Regions from separate parts of the Micromonospora sp. NPDC023869 genome, predicted to be linked through region 1. Evidence: riboswitches for the same ligand, from Rfam matches in the RefSeq annotation. Region 1 holds a riboswitch; the other holds the start of a gene.
The links. Region 1 has a riboswitch for cyclic di-AMP ahead of ACZ31C_RS20180 (coiled-coil domain-containing protein). Riboswitches for the same ligand answer to the same signal wherever they lie in the genome.

Region 1 (4,206 bases):
GCAGCCGTTGGCGGCTGCGGTGAACGCCGCACCCACCGTGCCGGAGTGCAACACCGCCCGGCCCGCGTTCGCCCCCCGGTTGATGCCGGAGAGCAGCACCGACGGCGGCGGCCCGAACGCGCCGTGCACGGCGATCAACGCGATGAAGCCGGGTGAGCCGCCGACCCCGAAGGCCGGTACCCCGGCCAGATCCGGCAGCGGATGCTCACGGACCACCACCTGCCCGTCCTGCTCCACGGCACTCATCGCGGCGCTGGTGCCGCTCGCCTCCTCCAACGGTGCCGCGACCACCACGTCCAGCCCTCGGTCGACCGCCGCCCGGGCCAGCGCATGGATGCCCGGCGCGGCGATCCCGTCGTCGTTGGTGATCAACACTCGCAGGGTCATGCGCCACCCACCCGGTGGGCCAACTCGTCGGGGGTGGTGCGTTCCTGCCGGCGGACGCCGGCCGGCTCCAGGCGTACCCGGTCCACCAGGCCGGTGATCGAGTCCAGCCGCCCGGTGCCCAGCCCGTGCCGGGTGACGTTCAGCGCGCCGGCCGCCGCGCCGGTCCGGATCGCGGTGCGTACGTCACCGCCGCGCGCCACCACGGCGGCCACGCTGGCGGTCATCGAGTCTCCCGCACCGCGCGGGTCGGCCGCCTCCAGGCGGGGCATCTGCACCTCGAAGACCTCGCCGTCGACGAGGGCCAGCGCCGGCTTGTCGGCACGGCTGACCACCACGTTCTCGGCGCCGGTGGCGTGCAGCTCGTACATCGCCCGGGTGAGCTGCTCCTCGTCGTCGTCGGCCGCGCGGCCGTCGGCGATCAGCTCCTCGTGGCTGACCTTGACGAAGAACACCCCGCTGTCCAGCACGGCGGTGAGGTGGTCGCCGCAGAGGTCCACCACCACCCGGCTGCCGTTCGCGCCGAGGTCGGCGGCGAAGCGCCGGTAGAGGTCGGCGGGGACCAGCGACGGGTCGTTCGGGCCGCTCAGGATGCTCACCGCCGCCCGCAGCCCCTCGCCCAGCGACAGGTTGTAGAGCTCGTCCAACTCGTGTCGACTCAGCGGCTGCCCGGTCACGTCGACGATCTCCTGCCGGGTGCCCTCGCGGCGGTCGTGCACGTACCCGCCGCTGCCGCCGGAGTCCCGGGCCACCACCTTGAGGTCGACGCCCTCGCTGACCAGCAGGGGCTCCAGCACCTGCCCGATCTCGCCGCCGAGCGCGGTGCAGAGCACCACGTCGACGCCGTGCGACAGCACCATCCGGGCCTGCCAGACGCCCTGACCGCCGGGGTGCAGGTGCAGCTCCGGAGTCTCGTTGGGCTGGTCGATCGTGACCGTGAGCAGTGGGGTCGGCGCGAAGACCATCACATGTCCGGTCGCCGCGCTCACGACGCACCGTCGCACTGGGTCCGCTGCGGTCCGCTCATAACCGTTCCTCCCGGTCGCCACGAAATGTCCGCTTCGATGTCGACGGTAACCAAGGTGGCCGCAGAGCGCGCGGCGACGGGCGGGGCGGAACCGAGGCAGCCGCCTCGGAGTGCGGGAACGACGACGCCGGGTGGACCACCCGCGAGGGCGGCCACCCGGCGTGCCGTGTGGATCAGTACACCGACAGGTGCACGTGGTTGGTGTGGTCGCTGGACGGGTCGCCCCGCGCGCCGCTGTACGTCCGCCAGCCGCTGCTCGGCAGCCAGATCTGCTTGTACCAGATCACGTAGAGCACGGCGAGACGGTCGGCGTTGTTGACGTAGAACGCCGCCAGGTTGTTGCCGTACGTCCGGTCGCCGCCGGTGGCGACCCCGCCGAAACCGTTCTTCTGCGCCGCGAAGTCGCAGGCCCGACCCTTCGGGTGCTCACCCGAGCCGCCCGCGCGGTAGCAGGAGACGTACCGGGTGAAGCCGGCCGCCTTGGCCTGGTTGAGCGCGTGCAGGGTGCGGGGCGTGATGCAGCCGTTGGCCGGGGTGGGATCGTTGACGCTGCACGACTCGGCCGGCCAGGAGCCGTTGGAGTTGCGCGGTGCCGGCTTGGCGGTGGCGCTGCTGGAACCGCCGCCACGTGCCGGGGTCCGGTTGGCCCGCTCCTGTGCCGCAGCCCGCTCGGCCCGCTCGGCGCGCTCCTCGGCCACGGTCAGCGAGCGCTCGGCCTGCTCCTTGCGCTTGGCCATCACGGCCACCTGCTTGCGCTGCTCCTGCACCTCGACGTCGAGGGCCTGCTTGGTCTTGCTGACCTCGTCCCGGGTGGTCCGCAGGTCCCGCAGCGCGCGTTCCTCGTTGGCCGCCACCGCGTCCAGCGCCGCCGCACGGTCCATGAAGCCGGCCGGGGAACCGCTGTTGAGCAGCGCCGACGCGGCACCGAGCCGGCCGCCGCGATACGCCTGCGCGGCGATCTCGGCTACCTTGTCGCTGCGTTCGGTGAGCTGACCCTCGGTCGTGGTGAGCTGCTCGGCCAGCTTCTTCTGCCGGACGACCGAGCGGTCCAGGGCGGTCTTGGCGTCGAGGTAGCCCTTGCTGGCCGCCTCCAACTGGGCGCGCAGCGCCGGTGTGCCGCCCTCGTCGCCGACGTCACCGGGGGCTGCGGAGGCAGCGCTGAACGGAGCGAGCGCGGCGCCCAGGGCGAGGGCGAGCCCCGCAGCGATCAGGGCCGCCGTACGGGCGGCCGGTCTCACGGTTGCCACTGCTGGCATGCACATGTCCTTCCGTCAGCCGCCGACCGGGTTAGCTGACGGGTTCGGGACGGAAGATCCCTACCGCTGGACGCGGATGCACCCCTGGAACATGGTTCCCCGGTTCGCCCTGGCGGGCGATTAGGCGGCGGTCACCGCCGGCACCGTCGAGTGCCGCCTGGCGGAGACCGGGTCCGAGCCTACCGGTGCTGGTGGGGCTGGTGCAGCCGGTGTGACTCCTGGTGTTCCCCTGATCACCAGTAAACCAGACAAATGGGATTATTGTTGCCTTTCGCATTCCTCGTCCCGCTACCACTCCACCGTCCCACAGGCACCTGCGCTCGTCCCGGGCTCGATCTGCAACGTGGCGTGCGCGATGTCGAAGTCCTCGCGCAGTGCCGTACGGGCCGCGCGGAGCACCGTGCCGACCTCGACGCCCTCGGCGGTGGTCAGGTGGGCCGAGGCCACCTCCATCCCGGAGGTGAGCGTCCAGACGTGCAGGTCGTGGACGCCGGCCACGCCGGGCACCGCGGCCAGCCGGTCATGCACCGCAGTGACCTGGAGGTGCTCCGGGGCGGCCTGCACCAGGATGCGGACCGCCGCCCGGCCCAGACGCCAGGTACGCGGCAGGATGAACGCGCCGATCGCGACCGCCACCAGCGGGTCCGCCCACCACCAGCCGGTCAGCGCGATCAGCGCCGCCGCCGCGATCACCCCCAGCGAGCCGAGCAGGTCGGCCAGCACCTCCAGGTACGCCCCGCGCAGGTTGATGCTCTCCCGTGCCCCGGGTCGCAGCAGCGCGAACGCGACCAGGTTGGCGAGTAGGCCGAGCGTGGCCACCACCAGCACCGGCCCGGTACGCACCTCCGGTGGGTCGCCGAACCGGCGTACCGCCTCCACCAGCACGTAACCGGCGACGCCGACGAGCAGCACGGCGTTGGCCAACGCGGCGAGCACCTCCAGCCGATAGAGGCCGAAGGTGCGCTGTGGATGCGTGTCCACGCGTCGGGTGGCGGTCACCGCCGCGAGCGCCATCCCGATGCCGAGCACGTCGGTGAACATGTGCCCGGCGTCGGAGAGCAGAGCCAGCGAGCCGGTCCACAGAGCGGTCACCGCCTCCACCACCATCAGGACGGCGAGCAGCACGAACGCCGCCCACAGCCGGCCGGAGTGGCGGTGTGCGGCGTTCGACACCGAAGCGTGGTGGTGGTCGTGGCCCGCGCCCACGCAGACACCTTGCGTGCTGCGCCCCGCCGGGGACGGATCTATGCCGACATTGCTATATGTGCGCGCTCAGCCGGTCGGGTCGATCGTGGTCAGCCGCTGGGTGGCCCGGGACAGGGCGACGTAGAGCGTACGCACGCCGGAGCCCGGATCGGCACGGATCTCACCGGGGGCGACCAGCACCACGCCGTCGTACTCCATGCCCTTGGCCTCCAGGCTGGTCACCACCTGGAGGCGCTCGCCGCCGAGCCCGCCCAGCCAGGCCGCGACCTCGTCCCGGCGCGGCACCGGCGTGATCACCCCGACGGTGCCCTCGACCTCGCCGAGCAGCGCGCT
Region 2 (4,206 bases), on a different contig from region 1:
GTCGGCGCGTACCTCCGGTGCCGGTCCCGTCGTCAGGCGGGGCCGGCACCGGTCGGTTCAGGCGGCGCGGACATGTCGGGCCGCGCGGGTCCGGTGGGGCGTGGGCCGGGCGGCCTGCGGGGTGGCGCCGGCCGGGTCGAGCCAGACCTGCACGGCCGGCTCACCGACCAGCCCGCCGGTGGCGGCGCGCTCGTGCCGGGCGAGCATCGCCACGTCGACGGTGAACTCGAACAGACGCCAGTCGGCGTGCGGGGCGGCGCGGGCCGCGAGCGCCAACCGGGCCACCGTGGCGTCGTCGGTGACGGGTCGGGCCCGGCCGGCGACGTACGCCTCGTCGTCGCTCTCCTCCGCCGGGAACGAGTGGAGCGCGTAACGCCCGTCGCGTTCCAGGTCGCGCCGCTTCGGTGAGTCGATCACGAAGCAGAACAGACCGTCGTCGGTGATCACCGGGGAGACCGGGTGCACCCGGGGCCCGCCGTCGGCGCGGACCGTGGCCAGATAGCCGAAGCCCGGGCCGTACTGCTGCATGAGAAGACGGATCCCGTCGGCGAGTCGGGGCTCGTCGACGGCGAAATCGGACCAGGAAGCCATGCCGACATCCTATCGAACATACGTTCTAAGCAGGTAGTCCGACACGCAGGTCACGACTACCGGCCGCTAAGGTGTGGCGATGCTGCTCTCCGACCGTGACCTGGTCTCCGAGATCAAGGCCGGCACCCTGGCGCTGGAGCCCTTCGAGCCCACCCTGGTGCAGCCGTCCAGCATCGACGTCCGCCTGGACAAGCTGTTCCGGGTGTTCAACAACCACCTGTACACACACATCGACCCGGCCACCCAGCAGGACGATCTCACCTCGCCGGTGGAGGTGCCCGACGGCGAGCCGTTCGTGCTGCACCCGGGCGAGTTCGTGCTCGCCTCCACGCTTGAGGTGATCTCGCTCGGCGACCAGCTCGCCGGCCGGCTCGAAGGCAAGTCCAGCCTCGGTCGCCTCGGCCTGCTGACGCACTCCACCGCCGGCTTCATCGACCCCGGCTTCTCCGGTCACGTGACGCTGGAACTGTCCAACGTGGCCAACCTGCCGATCATGCTCTGGCCCGGCATGAAGATCGGCCAGCTCTGCATCTTCCGGCTCTCGTCGCCCGCCGAGCACCCGTACGGCTCGCTCGTCTACGGCTCGCGCTACCAGGGGCAGCGCGGCCCGACGCCGAGCCGCGCCTGGCAGAACTGGCGCACCTGGCCGACCCGCTGACCACCGGCGGGCCCGCGCCGCGCGGACGCGGGCCCGTGGTCGTCCGCCCGGCGACTCAGCCGGGCCGACCGAAACTGTGGATCGGACTGGTGTCCATCCGCTTCATCGCGATCGGCTTGCCCGCACGGGAGGCGTGCACCACCCAGCCGCCACCGACGTACATCCCCACGTGGTGCAGGTCGCGGAAATAGAAGACCAGGTCACCCGGGCGCAGGTCGCCGCGACCGACCGAGGCGGTGACCTGCCGCTGCCGCGCCGCGTTGTGCGGCAGCGCCACTCCAGCCCGCGCCCACGCGGCCAGCATCAAACCCGAGCAGTCGTACGCGTGCGGCCCCTCGGCCCCCCACGAGTACGGCTTGCCGATCTGGGCGCACGCGAAGGTGACCGCCTCACCGGCCGGGCCACCCGGATAGGTGGCCGGACAGGGCGCTGGCCGCAACGGACCACCACCCCCGTCGTCGTGCGCTCGCAGCCGCAACCGTTGCAGCCGCTCGATCTCGGTGTCGATCTGCCGCCGCTTCCCGGCCAGGTCAGCCTCGGTGCGGGTCAGCTCGGCGATGGTGCGGTCCAGTCCGGCTCGGGCGGCGGCGAGTTCGTCCCGCAGCTCACGCGCCTGGCGTACATCCTCCTGCTGGAAGCGTGCGTACCGGTCGAGCACGCCGAGCTGGGCGATGACCTCGCCCGGCGACCGGCTACCCAGCAGCGTGTTCACGGCGCGGACCGGCTCGCCGCGGTACGCCCGCGCGGCCAGCGCACCGACCCGCTTCATCGCCTCGTCCACCTGCTGCTGCAACGGGGCGATGCGAGCGGTCAGGGCGTCCGCCTCGCGGCGGGTGCCAGCCAGGTCCTGCCGGGTCGCGTTGTGTCGTTCGATGACGGCTTCGAGCCGATTCCAGTCCTCGTCGATCTGGCGCTCGATGTCGTCGACCGTGGGGTCGGCGTGGGCCGCCGTCGCGCCGCCGGTCAGCAGAACGGCGGTCGCGGCGAGTGCGGCGAGTGCGGTGGTGCAGCGGTACCAGCGGAATCGCGGCGCATCCGTCGTCGGGCCGGGCTTCGCCGACCGGTACGACGGAGGCCGCGGGGCATGGTGTGCCACCGGGCTGCGTACTCCTTCTTCCCAGACCGCCTACCGGGTTAGCTGACGGGTTCGGGCGGGAAGGGGGCGCCCTACCGCGACATCGCGGACTCACCCCGGGAACCTGGGTCCCCGGCTCGCTCGTACAGCGACTCGGCGGTGTCGGACCGTCACCGCCCCGGGTGGGCGGTCGTGCCAGCGGCCCGACGATTGACCAGCGTAGGGACGACCAGTGTCGATACGCAACACACCCACACCGTCACTCTCGGTGCATTAATCCGACAACGAAGAAGGCCCCCGGTCGCTTGACCGAGGGCCTTCCGTGGTTCCTGCGTACGCGCTCAGGCGTCAGCCTGGTCGACGGAACCCGGCGACCGGCATCGTCGTGATCGGCGAGACGTTGACCGGGACACCGGCACGCGCCGCGTGCACCATCGTGTTGTTGCCCAGATAGATCCCGACGTGACTCACGTCGCTGCGGAAGAACACGAGGTCACCGGGGCGGGCGTCGGCCCGCGAGATCGCCTTGCCCTCGCGCCACTGGGCGCCGGTGAAGTGAGTCAGGGAGATACCCGCCGCCCGGTACGCGTACTGGGTGAGACCGGAGCAGTCGAACGAGTTCGGGCCGGTAGCACCCCAGACGTACGGCTTGCCGACCTGCGCGCAGGCGGTCCGGATGGCCGTCCGGGCCGCGTCACTGACCACACCGTTGATGGTCGGGCAGTTGGTGGTCTTGACCGTGGTCACCGGCAGGGACCGCTCCAGCCGCTTGATCTCGGCGTCGATCTGCTTCTTCTTCGCCGCGAGCTGCTTCTGCTTGGCCTCCTGGTCGACGATCAGCGCGTCGAGCGTGGCCTTCTGGTCGTCGTACTTCTTCCGGATCTTCATGACGCCCTCGAGCTGACGGCGCTCCTCCCAGGCCAGCCGGTCGAGGAGGGCCATCTGCTCACCGAGCTGGTCCGGCTTCGCGTTGAGCAGCACCGCGCCGAGTTCCTGCGAGGGGCCGGTGATGTAGTACCGGGAGGCGAGACCCGCGACCCGGTTCATCGCCAACTCGGTCTCCAGGGCCAACGGCTGGATCTTCTTCTCCAGCTTGTCGACCTTCTCGCGATTGACCCTCAGCTCCGAGCGCACCTTGTTGAACTGCTCGATGGTGGGTTCGAGCTGCTGCCACTGCTTGTCGATCTGGCGCTCGATCTCGTCCACCGACGGCTCGGCGTACGCGGGCGCGGCGACCAGACCAGCACCGACCGCAGCGGCGGCGACCAGGACGACCAGACGGCGAGCGACCTTGCGCAGCCCGCGCGCGGGGGTGGGGCGTCCCGGCGCATGACGATGGAGGGGCATGGTTGCCACCGGCACCGACTCCTTTGCGACCGACCACCGGGCGTCCCGCTAGCGGTAAGGGGCGAGACAGACGACCCACGGCGGTCGGTGCCCCACATTAGGGGAACGCGCGCGGCGGAATCAAGGCGACCAACGGCTCATTCACCTTTGCGCGACCGATCGCACACAAAGGGTGTCGACCAATTCGTTACAGTTATCCACGCCAATATAAAAATCGGGACGTGTCGGCATCCGTACAGATGCCGCCACGTCCCGACGTACGCGCTGGTCACCCGGCGACCGGCTCGCCCTCCTCGGCGCCCCGGGCCTGCTCGGGCTTGACCGAACGCAACAGCACGCTGGCCACGTCGACCACCTCGACCTGGTCGCCGGCGCCCTTGCCGTTGACTCCGTCACTCAGCATCGTCGAGCAGAACGGACAGCCGACCGCGACGGTCCTCGCACCGGTGGACATGGCCTCCTCGACCCGATCCACATTGATCCGCTTGCCGATCCGCTCCTCCATCCACATGCGCGCGCCACCGGCGCCGCAGCA

Region 2: it holds a riboswitch for cyclic di-AMP, as region 1 does, so the genes downstream of both, ACZ31C_RS03885 (NlpC/P60 family protein) here and ACZ31C_RS20180 (coiled-coil domain-containing protein) in region 1, are expected to answer to the same signal.

What each region holds. Positions count from the first base shown of each region.
Region 1 is NZ_JBVHKD010000007.1:98,807-103,012, forward strand. It holds gene surE (5'/3'-nucleotidase SurE) at 1-387, opposite strand, end outside; gene ACZ31C_RS20175 (1-phosphofructokinase family hexose kinase) at 384-1,349, opposite strand; gene ACZ31C_RS20180 (coiled-coil domain-containing protein) at 1,585-2,667, opposite strand; cyclic di-AMP (ydaO/yuaA leader) riboswitch at 2,672-2,804, opposite strand; gene ACZ31C_RS20185 (cation diffusion facilitator family transporter) at 2,956-3,873, opposite strand; gene ACZ31C_RS20190 (HelD family protein) at 3,940-4,206, opposite strand, start outside.
Region 2 is NZ_JBVHKD010000001.1:900,223-904,428, forward strand. It holds gene ACZ31C_RS03875 (pyridoxamine 5'-phosphate oxidase family protein) at 58-591, opposite strand; gene dcd (dCTP deaminase) at 671-1,249, shown strand; gene ACZ31C_RS03885 (NlpC/P60 family protein) at 1,305-2,345, opposite strand; cyclic di-AMP (ydaO/yuaA leader) riboswitch at 2,358-2,493, opposite strand; gene ACZ31C_RS03890 (C40 family peptidase) at 2,673-3,671, opposite strand; gene ACZ31C_RS03895 ((Fe-S)-binding protein) at 3,940-4,206, opposite strand, start outside.